DNA from 2 places in the Pontibacillus sp. ALD_SL1 genome. Region 2 is predicted to be linked to the other one. Evidence: a T-box and tRNA genes for the amino acid it is inferred to sense, from the RefSeq annotation. Region 2 holds a T-box; the other holds one or more tRNA genes.
What was found. The T-box of region 2 lies ahead of argS (arginine--tRNA ligase). A T-box ahead of a tRNA ligase gene usually reads a tRNA of that ligase, here a tRNA-Arg.
Positions count from the first base shown of each region.

Region 1: it has a tRNA-Arg gene. The T-box ahead of argS (arginine--tRNA ligase) is inferred to sense a tRNA for this amino acid. The anticodon was not compared.

Region 1 covers NZ_CP062974.1:102,770-106,165, reverse strand. Annotated here, with positions in the region: rRNA gene IMZ31_RS00555 (16S ribosomal RNA) at 1-1,272, opposite strand, end outside; tRNA gene IMZ31_RS00550 (tRNA-Ala) at 1,381-1,456, opposite strand; tRNA gene IMZ31_RS00545 (tRNA-Pro) at 1,471-1,547, opposite strand; tRNA gene IMZ31_RS00540 (tRNA-Arg) at 1,558-1,634, opposite strand; tRNA gene IMZ31_RS00535 (tRNA-Leu) at 1,648-1,736, opposite strand; tRNA gene IMZ31_RS00530 (tRNA-Gly) at 1,750-1,824, opposite strand; tRNA gene IMZ31_RS00525 (tRNA-Leu) at 1,836-1,920, opposite strand; tRNA gene IMZ31_RS00520 (tRNA-Lys) at 1,937-2,012, opposite strand; tRNA gene IMZ31_RS00515 (tRNA-Thr) at 2,047-2,123, opposite strand; tRNA gene IMZ31_RS00510 (tRNA-Val) at 2,150-2,225, opposite strand; rRNA gene rrf (5S ribosomal RNA) at 2,237-2,352, opposite strand; rRNA gene IMZ31_RS00500 (23S ribosomal RNA) at 2,487-3,396, opposite strand, start outside.
Region 2 covers NZ_CP062974.1:2,332,660-2,336,055, forward strand. Annotated here, with positions in the region: gene argS (arginine--tRNA ligase) at 1-1,627, opposite strand, end outside; T-box leader at 1,679-1,896, opposite strand; gene IMZ31_RS11825 (NRDE family protein) at 1,948-2,697, opposite strand; gene IMZ31_RS11830 (ATP-binding protein) at 2,723-3,106, opposite strand; gene IMZ31_RS11835 (RDD family protein) at 3,360-3,396, shown strand, end outside.

The DNA of each region.
Region 1 (3,396 bases), 1.6 Mb from region 2:
TCTGTACCATCCATTGTAGCACGTGTGTAGCCCAGGTCATAAGGGGCATGATGATTTGACGTCATCCCCGCCTTCCTCCGGTTTGTCACCGGCAGTCACCTTAGAGTGCCCAACTGAATGCTGGCAACTAAGATTAGGGGTTGCGCTCGTTGCGGGACTTAACCCAACATCTCACGACACGAGCTGACGACAACCATGCACCACCTGTCATTCCGTCCCCGAAGGGAACTCCCTATCTCTAGGGATAGCGGAAGATGTCAAGACCTGGTAAGGTTCTTCGCGTTGCTTCGAATTAAACCACATGCTCCACCGCTTGTGCGGGCCCCCGTCAATTCTTTTGAGTTTCAGCCTTGCGGCCGTACTCCCCAGGCGGAGTGCTTAATGCGTTAACTTCAGCACTAAGGGGCGGAAACCCCCTAACACCTAGCACTCAACGTTTACGGCGTGGACTACCAGGGTATCTAATCCTGTTTGCTACCCACGCTTTCGCGCCTCAGCGTCAGTTACAGACCAGAGAGTCGCCTTCGCCACTGGTGTTCCTCCACATATCTACGCATTTCACCGCTACACGTGGAATTCCACTCTCCTCTTCTGTACTCAAGTTCCCCAGTTTCCAATGGCCCTCCACAGTTGAGCTGTGGGCTTTCACATCAGACTTAAGAAACCGCCTGCGCGCGCTTTACGCCCAATAATTCCGGACAACGCTTGCCACCTACGTATTACCGCGGCTGCTGGCACGTAGTTAGCCGTGGCTTTCTGGTTAGGTACCGTCAAGGTACCAGCATTTCCTCTGGTACTTGTTCTTCCCTAACAACAGAACTTTACGATCCGAAGACCTTCATCGTTCACGCGGCGTTGCTCCGTCAGACTTTCGTCCATTGCGGAAGATTCCCTACTGCTGCCTCCCGTAGGAGTCTGGGCCGTGTCTCAGTCCCAGTGTGGCCGATCACCCTCTCAGGTCGGCTACGCATCGTCGCCTTGGTAAGCCGTTACCTTACCAACTAGCTAATGCGCCGCGGGCCCATCCATGAGTGACGGCCGAAACCGCCTTTTACCAGTGAACCATGCAGTTCACTGGGTTATTCGGTATTAGCTCCGGTTTCCCGGAGTTATCCCGATCTCATGGGTAGGTTGCCCACGTGTTACTCACCCGTCCGCCGCTCGATCCACAACAATCACCCCGAAGGGATCATGTTGCTTCACGCGCTCGACTTGCATGTATTAGGCACGCCGCCAGCGTTCGTCCTGAGCCAAGATCAAACTCTCCATAAAGTTAGAGTTTGCCTAGCATCAAATAAATGATTACTGGCTTTAAAAATAATTCAAAGACATTGACGTTACATGTTGTTTCGTTCAGTTTTCAAAGATCAAATGTTTTAATGGTGGAGCCTAGCGGGATCGAACCGCTGACCTCCTGCGTGCAAAGCAGGCGCTCTCCCATCTGAGCTAAGGCCCCATATTTAAGGAAAATGGTCGGGAAGACAGGATTCGAACCTGCGACCCCATGGTCCCAAACCATGTGCTCTACCAAGCTGAGCTACTTCCCGTAATAGAAAATGGCGCGCCCGAGAGGAGTCGAACCCCTAACCTCTTGATCCGTAGTCAAACGCTCTATCCAATTGAGCTACGGGCGCTTAGTATTTGCAATGGTACCGAGGGCCGGACTCGAACCGGCACGGTAGTTACCTACCGCAGGATTTTAAGTCCTGTGCGTCTGCCAATTCCGCCACCCCGGCAGGACTTTTATAATGGAGCGGAAGACGGGATTCGAACCCGCGACCCCCACCTTGGCAAGGTGGTGTTCTACCACTGAACTACTTCCGCTTATTAAGTTATGGTGCGGGTGGAGGGACTTGAACCCCCACGTCGAGAGACACTAGATCCTAAGTCTAGCGCGTCTGCCAATTCCGCCACACCCGCACGGTGTGAAAAACAATGGTGAGCCATGGAGGATTCGAACCTCCGACCCTCTGATTAAAAGTCAGATGCTCTACCAACTGAGCTAATGGCTCTTACTAATCTATATCAGACGTATTAAAATCGAAATGGTGCCGACCGAGGGACTCGAACCCCCAACCTACTGATTACAAGTCAGTTGCTCTGCCAGATTGAGCTAGGTCGGCTTACGATCTTTAGTTTTAGAAAGAAATGGTGGAGGATGGCGGGCTCGAACCACCGACCCCCTGCTTGTAAGGCAGGTGCTCTCCCAGCTGAGCTAATCCTCCATATTTATAAAGCCTGGCGGCGTCCTACTCTCGCGGGGGTGAAACCCCAACTACCATCGGCGCTGAAGAGCTTAACTTCTGTGTTCGGCATGGGAACAGGTGTGACCTCTTCGCCAAAACCGCCAGACCTTATTGATCCTTTTTGCAAGGACAAGATATATTGTACTTTATCTATCGAGTAAAGTCAACAGGTATTTTAGAATTTTCTAAGTACCTTCAAAACTAGATAAGAATTATGACATAACCGTTTTTTCACTTTAGTTAGATAAGCCCTCGATTTATTAGTATCGGTCAGCTGCACGTGTCACCACGCTTCCACCTCCGACCTATCAACCTTGTCGTCTACAAGGAATCTTACTCACTCGAAGTGATGGGAAATCTCATCTTGAAGTGGGCTTCATGCTTAGATGCTTTCAGCACTTATCCCTTCCGCACGTAGCTACCCAGCTGTGCTCCTGGCGGAACAACTGGTGCACCAGCGGTGCGTCCATCCCGGTCCTCTCGTACTAAGGACAGCTCTCCTCAAATTTCCAACGCCCACGACGGATAGGGACCGAACTGTCTCACGACGTTCTGAACCCAGCTCGCGTACCGCTTTAATGGGCGAACAGCCCAACCCTTGGGACCGACTACAGCCCCAGGATGCGATGAGCCGACATCGAGGTGCCAAACCTCCCCGTCGATGTGGACTCTTGGGGGAGATAAGCCTGTTATCCCCGGGGTAGCTTTTATCCGTTGAGCGACGGCCCTTCCATGCGGCACCGCCGGATCACTAAGCCCGACTTTCGTCCCTGCTCGACTTGTAGGTCTCGCAGTCAAGCTCCCTTGTGCCTTTGCACTCTGCGAATGATTTCCAACCATTCTGAGGGAACCTTTGGGCGCCTCCGTTACTTTTTGGGAGGCGACCGCCCCAGTCAAACTGCCCACCTGACACTGTCTCCGGACCGGATCACGGTCCTGGGTTAGAATGTCAATACAGCCAGGGTGGTATCCCACGGATGCCTCCACCGAAGCTAGCGCTCCGGTATCGACGGCTCCCACCTATCCTGTACAAGCTGTACCAACATTCAATATCAGGCTACAGTAAAGCTCCACGGGGTCTTTCCGTCCTGTCGCGGGTAATGCGCATCTTCACGCATAGTATAATTTCACCGGGTCTCTTGTTGAGACA
Region 2 (3,396 bases):
TTAACGCTAGACGCCCTCCCAGGTAAGGCCCTTCTTCTAGTATACGTACATTCGCATAATAACTATTAAACGCTTGACCGAGCTTCAATAGATATTTAGCCACTTTCGAAGAGTCATAGTGTGCTGCAGCCTGTTCAATGACATCAGGAAAAGCAGCTACTTTTTGAACAACAGACCATGCGTACTCCCAGTCCTCGTCTTTAAAGAAATAAGGGGTAGTGGCTCCTTCAGCTTTCCTCAAAATCGACTTGGCACGAGCGTACGTATATTGCAAATATGGAGCCGTGCTCCCTTCAAACTTCAGCATCTCTTCATAAGAGAATTCTACGTCATTGAGGCGATCGTTTTTTACGTCATGGAAAATGACAGCTCCAACACCGACCTTCTGTGCCACTTCTTCTTTCTGATTAAGGTCAGAATTCTTTTCTTCAATATTCTCTTTCGCAAACTGGATTGATTTTTCGAGTGCTTCATCTAAGAAAACAACTTTCCCTTTGCGAGTGGACATTTTCTTACCATCTTTAAGCATCATGCCAAAGGGAACGTGCGTGATTTCATCTGCCCAAGTGTAGCCCATTTTCTTCAACACAGCGCGAAGTTGCTTAAAGTGGAGGCTTTGTTCGTTTCCAACAACATATAAAGAGGCAGCATGATTGTACGTTTTTTTTCTATAAATAGCTGCTGCTAGATCGCGGGTTGTATAAAGTGTCGTACCGTCTGATTTCTGAATCAGAGCAGGCGGCATACCTTCTTCATCTAAACGTACTACAAGAGCTCCATCCGACTCCTCAAGTAATGACTTCTCTTTTAACATCTTTAAAATATCTTCGGACTGCATATGAAAAGAAGACTCTCCTTTGTAAGAATCAAAGGAGACATTAAGAAGATCATAGATCGACCCGAAGGAATGAAGAGATTCTTCCCGAAACCATTCCCAGAGCGCTGTCGCCTCTTGATCCCCTTGTTCGAGTTTTACAAACCAGGAACGTCCTAACTCCTCAAGGGACGGATCTTCTTTTGCTTGATCATGAAATTTCACATATAGCTTGAGTAGTTCTTGAATGGGATTGGCACGCACTTTCTCCTCTACTCCCCACAACTTATAAGCAGCGATTAATTTACCAAATTGCGTCCCCCAATCGCCGAGGTAATTTAAACGAGCTACAGTGTAGCCACACTTCTCTAGAATATTGCCTACTGCATTTCCAATTACAGTTGAACGAAGATGCCCCATTGAGAAAGGTTTTGCGATATTCGGACTGGATAAATCCATCGTGATCGTCTTCCCATTTCCAAATGTGTGACCACCATAAAGATTTCCCTTTGTCTGAACGGCTTCTAAGACCTCTTCTGTGTAGGATGCTTTGTTGAAGAAAAAATTCACATATGGCCCAACCGCTTCTATACGAGATACAACAGAAGGTGATGGTTGCATGTGTATGGATAGCTCACTTGCAATGGAAGACGGACTTTTCTTGAAGGCCTTTGCCAGTTCAAAGCATGGAAAAGCAAGGTCACCCATCTTGCTGTGTTTCGGTACTTCCAGTAACGCTTCAACCTTTTCGGGTGATAGGTGTTCGTTTAATTCGTTTGCCAACAACGTCTTAATCTCATTTGTAACATTCATCCTCATACTCCCCTTTCTACATCAAAAAAACCGCCCCTCCTCCATTACAGGAGGAGAGACGGGTATCGTTCCGCGGTGCCACTCTCATTACCTTTCAGAAACAGAAAGGTCAGCTTATGTACTTGATAACGGCAAGTCCCGATAGCCCCTACTTTCTTTCAGAGCTATACCTCAAAAGTCCGGTTCATCGCTTTTTTACCACCAGGCTCCCACCATCCCCGGCTCTCTAAAGGTCACAAAACGACTACTCTCTTTTTCAAAGGTTAAAATTGTTTAATTGGAAATTATTATATAGAATTCATTCTACGCTGTAAAGGTATTTATAGGGTAAAGATTCGATCTTCAAACTCTTTCTCCTCGTATACCCTCTCAACAAATCGAATTTGGCTTTGGTTTTGATAGACCAATGTAGAAGCTCTTGTTCCATAATTCGGCGTATCAATAAAGAGAGGAGATAAACTTCGCTCCCATTCTAGAGGAATGCCAGTGTCAGGAAGGTCTTGATCATTAGCAGGCTCTGCTCGTTGAAGCGTTTGAAATAAACAAGAATCCAATTCACTTGAGCCACTGTCCAAGCACGCCGCCAATCCTTCTTTTCCTTTTTGCACTTTCGGCCAGGGTGTATCTAACAAATGATTGCTTAGGCCATAAATGCCTGGCTCTAGTTCCCGAATATCCCGTTCGCGGTTTGAATAATAGAATAAAGATTTTCCATCCGAAACGACGAGATTAAAGCCTGGGTAAGAATGGTTCCTCTCATGAACAGCCTCTAGATATTCTTTCGGTGACGCTGTTCCTTTCAAGAAATCACTTACTAACTCCCCTCGTGAGCGCTTCCCTTCTGTATCTTCATCTGGGTCTCGATAATTTGTCAGTGCTGCAAATCTCCCTTCCTTCGTGACACCCATCCATGTTCCCATTTTCTTAAGATCTCGTCCTGCAAGCACATGTGGAGCATCCTCCCAAAAGCGGGCTTTGGCTGTTTCTCTTTGGTAAAACTCATCGCGGTTTGCTGCTACAACTAAATCATAGGTGCTATCTATTTTATAAGCAAAGTTAATTAAACACATCTTCCATCACCTCAACCTTCTAGAACTATTCTGCAATGTTGCAGATATCACTAATGACAGTTTGGTTGTCTTGAGCGCCTTTTATCACAAACAAATGATCCGTTTCCGATTGTGTAGGTGGTAAAAGATCTTCTTGTTCATTGACTGATTGCCTCTTTAGTACTTCTTCAAACGTAGTGGCAACTCTAAATATGTCGGTACTTCGATTCGTTCGTTCTATTCTTTCTTCCAGGACTTGATTAGGCAGATTGAAGTAAACGATGATTGTCTTCATCCTCTTTTGGCGAAATTGATTCAATAGCTTTGAACGCCCCATTCTCGATAAATTGGAATTTCTGAGGATTAAATGAGCATCGGTATAATCAAGAGCATAGTCGAGAATGGACTGCGATACTACATATTTCAGCACGTTTGGTCCCTCCTCAGGCAGCATCTCCTATCTTTGATGTATTAGAAAACTTTTACACTTTGAAATCATTATTACAAAAACAACCTCAAATCGTCTACTAAATAATGGAATCTCGTCATGTTTTCCTTCAAATAAGAATATTAAATAATAAGAAGATACTCTATAGATTACTTAACAAAAATTAGTGGAACCGTTATTTCAATAGTAGTACAATGTGGGAGGAATTCATGTTTATTATAAAGGAGGAGATCCAATGGAACGTCCAGCTGGATTTGGGGTTCGTTTACTGG